One region of the Aquipuribacter nitratireducens genome, then DNA from elsewhere that is predicted to be linked to it. Evidence: predicted binding sites of a transcription regulator. Region 1 holds the regulator's gene; the other holds the start of a gene.

Region 1 (4,204 bases):
GCCGGACGCGGTGCCGCCGGAGCTCAGCAGCTCTTTCGAGGAGCGGATGCGGGAGAGGTTGAGCCCCGCCCCGGAGCCGCCCTTGAAGATGCGCCCCTCCTCGCGGTACCAGTTGAGGATCGAGTCCATGGTGTCGTCGACGGCGAGGATGAAGCACGCGCTCACCTGCTGCGGGGCCGGGGTGCCGACGTTGAACCACACCGGGCTGTTGAAGCTGAACACCTGGTGCAGCAGCATCCACGTGAGCTCGTGCTCGAAGACCTCGGCGTCGTCGTCGGTCGCGAAGTAGCCGTGGTCCTTGCCGGCCTTCGTGTACGTGAGGACGACCCGGTCGATGAGCTGGCGGAGGCTCCGCTCGCGCGACTCCGAGCCGACGGCGCCGCGGAAGTACTTCGTCGTGACGATCGAGGACGCGTTGACCGACCAGAAGTCGGGGAACTCGACCCCCCGCTGCTCGAAGATCGTCTCGCCGGTCTTCCAGTTGGTCTGGACGACGTCGCGGGACTCCCACGTCACCTCGTCGTACGGGTGCACCCCGGGGGTGGTCCACACCCGCTCGACGGTGATGCCGCGCGCGGCCGGCTTCTTCTGACGCTGCGAGGCGGTCTCGGTCATGGGCGCTCCCCTGGTGCGTGGTGGTCGGTGGCTCGGTGCTCGTGGGTGCGGTGCGGATCGTGCGGTGGGTCAGGTGGTGTGCTGCTCGCGCTCGACGCGCAGCAGGGCGATCGCCTGCTCGAAGTCCTCGAGCGAGTCGAAGGCGCGGTAGACGCTCGCGAAGCGGAGGTAGGCGACCTCGTCGAGCTCCCGGAGTGGACCGAGGATCGCGAGGCCGATGTCGTGGGCGTCGATCTGGGCGAGGCCGGTCTGCCGCACGGCCTCCTCCACCCGCTGGGCGAGCAGGGCGAGGTCGTCCTCGGTGACCGGACGCCCCTGGCAGGCCTTACGGACGCCGACGAGGACCTTGTCGCGCGAGAACGGCTCGGTGGCCCCCGAGCGCTTGACGACGATGAGGCTCGCCGACTCCAGCGTCGTGAACCTGCGGTCGCAGTCCTGGCACTGACGGCGCCGGCGGATGGCCGTCCCGTCGTCGGTGGTCCGCGAGTCGACGACCCTGGAGTCGTCGTTGCGGCAGAACGGGCACCGCATGTGGAGCTCCTCTCCCGCCGCGACCCCCGGCGGCTCACCCTGGTCGGCTGTGGACCGACCTGTGTGCCGCCTGTTGATACCCGGTGTGTCGGTGTGGACACGGTGTGGACCAGATGTGGACGAACGACATCCGTGTAACTACTAGATGTTGTGCCAACCGTAACACCGGCAACCGACAACGCAAGCGGTCTCCTGGAACTCGCCGGACGTGTCGTGCGACCCGCCGCGACCCGGCCGGCTCAGCGGGTGGGGACGAGCAGGCGGTCCCCCACTGCCACCGCCGTGGACGACAGCTCGTTGAGTGCGACGACGTCGTGCACGACCGAGCGGGGGTCGCGGTGGGGCGCGTGCTCGCGCGCCAGCGCCCACAGCGTGTCGCCGGGTCGGACACTCACCGGCACCGGCGCGAGCTCGTCGAGGTCCACCGACCCCACCGATCCCGGCGCACCGGAGACGACACCCGGCCGCCCGTCACCGGCCGAGGCGCCGGGGGCGACGCCGGTCGCGACGGCCATCCACACGAGGAGGACGGAGAGCGCGACCGCCACGGTGGTGAGGCCCCACGAGAGCCCTCGCACGAGCCGGCGCCCGCGACGGGTCAGCCGCAGGCCGCGGAGCTCGTGGTGACGAAGGGTGGCGGTGCTGGTCATGAGTCCTCCTGGGTGGACGCGTGTTCGGTCGTCCTGGCCGTGTCGAACACCTGTACGTTAACCTGAGGTCGAGACATTGTCGAGCGCATGTTCGAAGCGCGGCGCGCTGCGAGCGACACGCGCGGCGGGGTGCTTGTGAACAGGTGTTCGACGCCATAGCGTCGATCACGTCGGCTGGGGAGCACGCACCGAGCCAACGACAGGGGTCGGACACAACCGGCGCGGAGCCGGTCGCGGAGCGGAGGAGCACATGGCAACGACGGACCTCGAGGGGCTGACCGAACGGCAGCGCCGGGTGCTCGAGACCATCCGTGAGGCGGTCCAGCGACGCGGCTACCCGCCCTCGATGCGCGAGATCGGTGAGGCGGTAGGTCTCACCTCCCCCAGCAGCGTCGCGCACCAGCTCGCGACCCTGGAGCGCAAGGGCTACCTGCGTCGGGACCCCAACCGGCCGCGGGCGATCGAGGTCGTCCACCCCGACGACGGTCGCCGCCGGCCCGCCCCGACGGGGGACGTGCGGGCCGAGGTCGTGGAGGAGGCGCCGGAGCGGACGTGGCGCTCCGGGGCGCACGACGAGGGCAGCGCCCTGCCGAGCGCGAGCATGGTGCCGCTCGTCGGCCGGATCGCCGCGGGCGGTCCGGTGCTCGCGGAGGAGGTCGTCGAGGACGTCTTCCCCCTCCCCCGGCAGGTGGTGGGTGACGGGGTGCTGTTCCTCCTGCAGGTGGTCGGCGACTCGATGGTCGACGCCGCCATCTGCGACGGCGACTGGGTCGTGGTCCGGCAGCAGCCCGTCGCCGAGAACGGCGAGATCGTCGCGGCGATGATCGACGGCGAGGCGACGGTGAAGACGTACCGGAAGCGGGACGGCCACGTCTGGCTCATGCCGCACAACCCGGCGTACACGCCTATCCCGGGAGACGACGCGACCGTGCTCGGCAAGGTGACGGCGGTCCTCAGGCGGGTGTGAGGAGCGCCTGGGCCGCCCGGGCGACGTCCGCGCTGTCGTTCCACAGGTGGAACGACAGCCGTGCGCGACCGGCCCGGGACGCGACCGAGCACCCGGCCGCGACGAGCCGTCGCACGAGACCGCCGTTTGGGTCGTCGACGGAGACGACCGGGCGGCCCTGTGGGGACTCGCCCAGGAGCGTCCGCAGCTGGTCGGCGAGGGCGGGCCCGTGCCGGTGCCGGACCTCCGCCGGCACCTCGAGCACAGCCTCGAGCGACGTCCGGGCGCCCACCCAGGCCAGCCAGACGGGGCTCACGTCGAAGCGACGGGCGTCGCGCGCGAGCCGTAGCCCGGGGCCGTACACCGAGGCCCACACGTCGTCGCCCGCGTACCAGCCGGCGTTGTGGCCCGACAGACGCTCCGACGCCTCCGGTCGGACCGTGAGGAACGCGGCGCCCCGCGGGGCGCACAGCCACTTGTAGGCGCTGCACACGGTGACGTCCCACCGCCCGGCGTCCACCGGCAGCCAGCCGGTCGCCTGCGTCGTGTCGCAGACGGTGAGGGCGCCGATGTCGGCGGCCGCCGTCACGACGTCGTCGGCGGCAGCGAGGCGCCCGTCGGCGGACTGGGCGAGGGAGAACACGACGGCGTCCGGTCGGGCGCGGGCGATCTCGTCGGGCAGGCGGTCGAGCGGCACGGTGACGAGCTCGACGCCGCGGCGGGCCTGGGCCTCGACGGGCCCGAGGACCGAGCCGAAGTCGCCCTCGACCCCGACGACCTTCGACCTGTCCGGCAGGTGGGCCGCGACCTCCCCGACCATGACCGACACCTGCGAGCCCACCGCGACCCAGCCCGGCGGGACCCCGACGAGGTCCGCGAAGAGGCGTCGCGACGCGTCGACGTCCGCGTCGTAGTCCGGTGCGCTGGCCCGTCCGCCCTGCCAGTCGTCGACGGCGGCACGGAGCGCGGCGACCGTCCGGCGCGGCGGGAGCCCGAGGGTGCTCGCGTTGAGGTAGCCCGGAACCGCGTCCCAGGCCCCGAGGCCGGGGTGGCTCATGCCGTCGTCCCGGTCCGGGTGGCGGCCCCGTCGAGTCGGCGGAGCGCGGCGAGAGCGGTGGCTCGGTCCGTGGTCCGCCACATCGGAGGCAGGGCGGACAGGAGCGCCTGCCCGTACCGTTTCGTCGCCACCCTGGGATCGAGGACGGCCACCACACCCCGGTCGTCGCTGCTGCGCACGAGTCGTCCCGCGCCCTGCGCGAGCAGGGTCGCGGCGTGCGCGACGGACACGGTCATGAAGCCGCTGCCGCCGGTCGCCTCGACGGCCTCGGTGCGAGCCTGCGCGAGCGGGTCGTCCGGCCGTGGGAAGGGGACGCGGTCGAGCACGACGAGGCTGCACGACGGGCCCGGCACGTCGACGCCCTGCCACAGGCCGAGCGTGCCGAAGAGGCAGGCACGCGGGTCG
Region 2 (4,204 bases), on a different contig from region 1:
TTGGGGATGTCCGTGGCGTGGAACCACGGGGTGGTGTGCATCCGCTCGTCGAGGTCGGTCTCCTGGGTGTCGACGTGGCGGTCGAAGTGGATGATCCCGAGGTTGCCGCCGAGGTGCTCCGCGACGCCCCGGGTCGTCGGGTAGCCGATGGAGTGGTCGCCGCCGAGCACGACGGGGAACGCCCCGGAGGCGAAGACGTGCCCGACGGCCTTCGACACCTGGTCGAACGTCTTCTCGATGTTGCCCGGGATGGTGAAGACGTCCCCGAGGTCGCCGATGGTGATGGTCTCGCGCAGGTCGACGCCGAGCTCGAAGCTGTACGGGCCGTAGAGGGCGGAGATCCTGCGGATGCCCTGCGGTCCGAACCGCGTGCCGGGGCGGTAGGTGGTGCCGCCGTCGAAGGGAACCCCGAGGACGGCGACGTCGTAGTCGCCGGCACGGCGGACGTCCTCCACGTACGGGGCCTTGAGGAACGTGTTGATGCCGGCGAAGTGGGGCAGCTCGCCGCGGGAGAACGTGGGGATGCGCTTGTCGACGATGGAGTCGGCGCCGGGCAGCCCGAGCTCGAGCCCGCGGTCGATCTCCTCCTGCCACTTGCTGAGCGGCAGCGTCGACTCGGCCTCGACCGCGTAGCGCGCCTCGGGGCCGTAGTGCTCGTGGCCGGGTGCGGCGCCGGGGTGGTGGCCGTCGGGGTGCGGGTGGTGGCGGTGGAAGGCGCCCACAGGAGACTCCTCGCGTCGGCGGCGGACCTCGTCCGTCGCGTCCTTCGGGTCTCCCGGGCTTTTGTCCCGCCGTGGCGCGGCGCCGGCGGCCGGCGTCACGTGCCCCTCTCGGACCAGCCTCCCGGCGGGGAGCGGAACCCTAGGAGCGCCCCACCGTGGGGGTGGGTCGGCGCCAGCCAAGCGGCCGGCGGTGTCACCGGCGTCTCGGGATCGTTACGTTCGCGTTGCCGTCGCCTCGCGCACACCGGCAGGCCACGTGTGCTCGTGCACGCCGAACATGTCGTCGTCGTCCACGACGTCACCAGAGGTGCCACGGTCAGGTTCGTTCGGCGGCCGGTCCGGCGGAGCGGTGTCGCGCCAGAGGCGGCTCGCGCGTTGCCGCCACGCGGGTCGGGGTCGTCGTTGCGGGTCGACCCACCGGGGTGGGGTGACGGTCACCTGCTGGGCCTCGTCGATCGCGACCGCCCACGTGCCGGCGTGCACCGCGGTGTGGTGGCCCGGGCACAGCAGGAGCAGGTTCGCGAGGTCAGTCGGGCCGCCGTCGGCCCAGTGCACGACGTGATGGGCGTCGCAGATCGCCGGCGCCGCGCCGCAGCCGGGGATCACGCACCCCTGGTCGCGGCCGGCGAGCGCCCGACGCTGGGTGAGGGTTGCGAGGCGCTCCTCCTGGCCCACGTCGAGCGGCCCGGCGCTCGGGCTGTCGACGATCCGCTGCAACACTGCGTCGCACGCGAGCCGGCGGGTCGCCCACGGCGGGATCGGGTCCCCGCCCTCCACCTCGGCGAGCCCGACCGGGCCGGCCGAGGCACGGTGGCGGTGGTCGGCGAGCTGCTCGGGGGTGACGTGCACGACGACCCGGGGGCGCTCCCCGCGGCGCGGGTGCGCGACGCCGAGCGCCGTCTCCACCAGGTGCGCGAGGGCGTCCGCGCGGCGTTGCCGCGGCTGGCGCCGGTCCCGCTCCCCGTCCGCACCCGGCAGGCACCCGTCCGCGCACTCGCCGCGCCCCGGCACCGACGCCCGCCGAGGACCGTCGCCCGCCTCACCCGTCGGGTCGGGGCCGGACCAGCGGTTCAACGCCGCGCGCAGCGCCGCCCCGGTGACCGGGTCCAGCTGGAACCGACCCACCGTCATCCCGGTGGCGTCGGTGGCGAGGTCGAGGAAGCGCCGGTTCACCGACTCCGCGTCGAAGGCATCCGCCCGCTCCGGCGCCAGCGTCGCCAGCAGGTGCCGGCACGCGCGCTCGAGGTCCAACGGGCTCGCGTCGCTCGTCGCGAGCAGGAGGTAGGCGGCCACCTTCTCGCCGGCGCCCTCGCGGTCCAGCACGTGCTGCGGGATCCGGTCCAGGCACCGCACCGCCGTGTCGACGTGCGCCCGCGTGCAGCGACCCTCCGCCAGGGCACCAGCGAACGGCGCCAACGGCTCCCCCGGCGCCAGCGCCCGCGCGGCCGCCACGTCCCGACGAGCCTGCGAAGGACCAACCAGGCACGCCGTCCGCAGGAACCCCTCCGGCGACGTCGCCACCGGTGACGCCTCCGCCACCCCCCGCTGGTCCACCTCGCGCACCAGGCGCAGGTGCACCGACTCCAGCAACGCCCGCGACCGCGCGAGCTCGGGGATCGCATCGAGCACCTCGCGGTCCGTCACCTGCCACGCCGCACCCTCCTCCACCGCGTCGGCGAGGTCGACAAGAGCCGAACGGAGCCGCCCGAGGCGCGCACGCAGCGTCGACTGCGACTCCTCGCCCTCGCACGGACCCATGTCGACCCCCTTGCTCCTGCGACCACTCTACTCGAACATACGTTCGATTGCGAGGGGGACACTGGACGATGTGGACGACGTCCGCACCCCCTCAACGGCCGGCCCCGATACTGACCGCCGTGCACCTGCGGGAGCTCCGGCCCACCACCGACGAGGCAGTCGCCCACAGCCTGCTCGTGCTCCAGCGCGAGGCCTACGCCGTCGAGGCGCAGCTCCTCGGCGACGACCGCATCCCCGCGCTCCACGAGTGCCTCGACGCCCTCCGCGCGGCCCCGCTCCACTGGCTCGGCGCACTGGGTGACGACCACCTCCTCGGCGCCGTCGCCTGGTCGGCCACGGACGCGCTCGTCGACGTCGACCGCCTCGTCGTCTCCCCCGCCGCGCACCGTGGCGGCATCGGCACCCGACTCGTGAGCCACGTCATCGACCTCGCCGGCAGCCGCGACGTCAGCGTCTCCACCGGCAGCGGCAACGCCCCCGCCCGCGCACTGTACGAGCGCCTCGGCTTCGCACGCGTCGACGACGTCGAGGTGCTCCCCAGGCTGTGGGTGACGCGCTACCGGCTCACTCCCTCGGCTCCCCGGCCCGGACGAGCCCGTGCTCGTACGCCAGCGCGATGACCTGCGGGCGGTCGCGCGCGCCGAGCTTGTCGAGCACCCGTCCCAGATGGGTCTTCACCGTCGTCTCGCCGAGGTAGAGCCGGGCGGCCACCTCCGCGTTCGACAGGCCGCGCGCCACGAGGCGCAGGACGTCGGTCTCCCGGGGTGTCAGCCGCTCGAGCAGGGGTGACGCGGGCGCGGCGGCGGGCCGCGCTGCGTAGGCCTCGACGACCCGCGGCACGACGGCGGGGTCGAGCACGCCCCTGCCGGCGGCCGCCTCGCGGACGGCCTCGAGCAGCCGCTCGGGCGAGGACGACTTGAGGAGGAAGCCGGTGACGAGCTGGCGGAGGGCGGCGTCGACGACCGGGTCGTCGTCGAAGGTCGTGAGGATGACGATCCGCGCGGCGGACCCCTCGGCCCGCAGCCGGGCGGCGGCCGCGAGTCCGTCGAGACGCGGCATCCGCACGTCCATGAGGACGACGTCCGGACGCAGGCGCGTCACGACCTCGACGGCCTGCAGACCGTCGACCGCCTCCCCGACGACCTCGATGTCGTCCTCGCCGTCGAGGAGCATGCGCAGCCCGGCGCGCACCATCGCCTCGTCGTCGCACACGACGACGCGGACCGTCCGCCCCTCGCCGGTCACGAGGGCACCGGCAGGGAGGCGCGGACGGCGAACCCGCCGTCGCGGCGCGGTCCGGCCTCCAGGCGGCCGCCGAAGAGGGCCACCCGCTCGCGCATCCCGACGAGCCCGTGCCCACCGGAACCGTCGGAGGCCCGCGACCCGCCCGGCAGCGGCCGGGCCGGTCCGTCGTCGACGACCTCGAGGCACAGGCCGTCGCCATCCCAGCGCACAACGACCCCGATGGGCGAGCCCGGGGCGTGGCGGAGCGCGTTGTGCGTCGCCTCCTGCAGCACCCGGAACGCCGACGCGTCGAGGGCGGGCGGCAGCGAGCGCGCCGGCTCCCCCTCGACGGCGACGCGGACGTCGGTCCCGGTGGCGCGCAGCTCCGCGACGAGGTCGTCGAGCCGGGACAGGGACGGTGCGGGGGCGAGCGCGTCGGCGTCGCCGGTGCGGACGAGCCCGACGACCCGGCGGAGCTCCTCCACGCCGCGGCGACCGAG

What was found. The regulator LexA, encoded in region 1, represses DNA repair genes until DNA is damaged. The targets are predictions, from matches to a motif close to TCGAACANNTGTTCGA.
Region 2: the regulator LexA is predicted to act here: its motif matches at 2,512-2,527, upstream of WAB14_RS01280 (HNH endonuclease signature motif containing protein).

The regions. Positions count from the first base shown of each region.
Region 1 covers NZ_JBBEOG010000003.1:359,941-364,144, forward strand. The annotation lists gene WAB14_RS07980 (vitamin B12-dependent ribonucleotide reductase) at 1-615, opposite strand, end outside; gene nrdR (transcriptional regulator NrdR) at 685-1,146, opposite strand; gene WAB14_RS07990 (LysM peptidoglycan-binding domain-containing protein) at 1,386-1,796, opposite strand; gene lexA (transcriptional repressor LexA) at 2,047-2,763, shown strand; gene WAB14_RS08000 (aminotransferase class V-fold PLP-dependent enzyme) at 2,750-3,799, opposite strand; gene WAB14_RS08005 (ATP-dependent DNA helicase) at 3,796-4,204, opposite strand, start outside.
Region 2 covers NZ_JBBEOG010000001.1:303,979-308,182, reverse strand. The annotation lists gene WAB14_RS01285 (agmatinase family protein) at 1-722, opposite strand, end outside; guanidine-I (ykkC/yxkD leader) riboswitch at 771-876, opposite strand; gene WAB14_RS01280 (HNH endonuclease signature motif containing protein) at 936-2,480, opposite strand; gene WAB14_RS01275 (GNAT family N-acetyltransferase) at 2,600-3,100, shown strand; gene WAB14_RS01270 (response regulator) at 3,045-3,725, opposite strand; gene WAB14_RS01265 (sensor histidine kinase) at 3,722-4,204, opposite strand, start outside.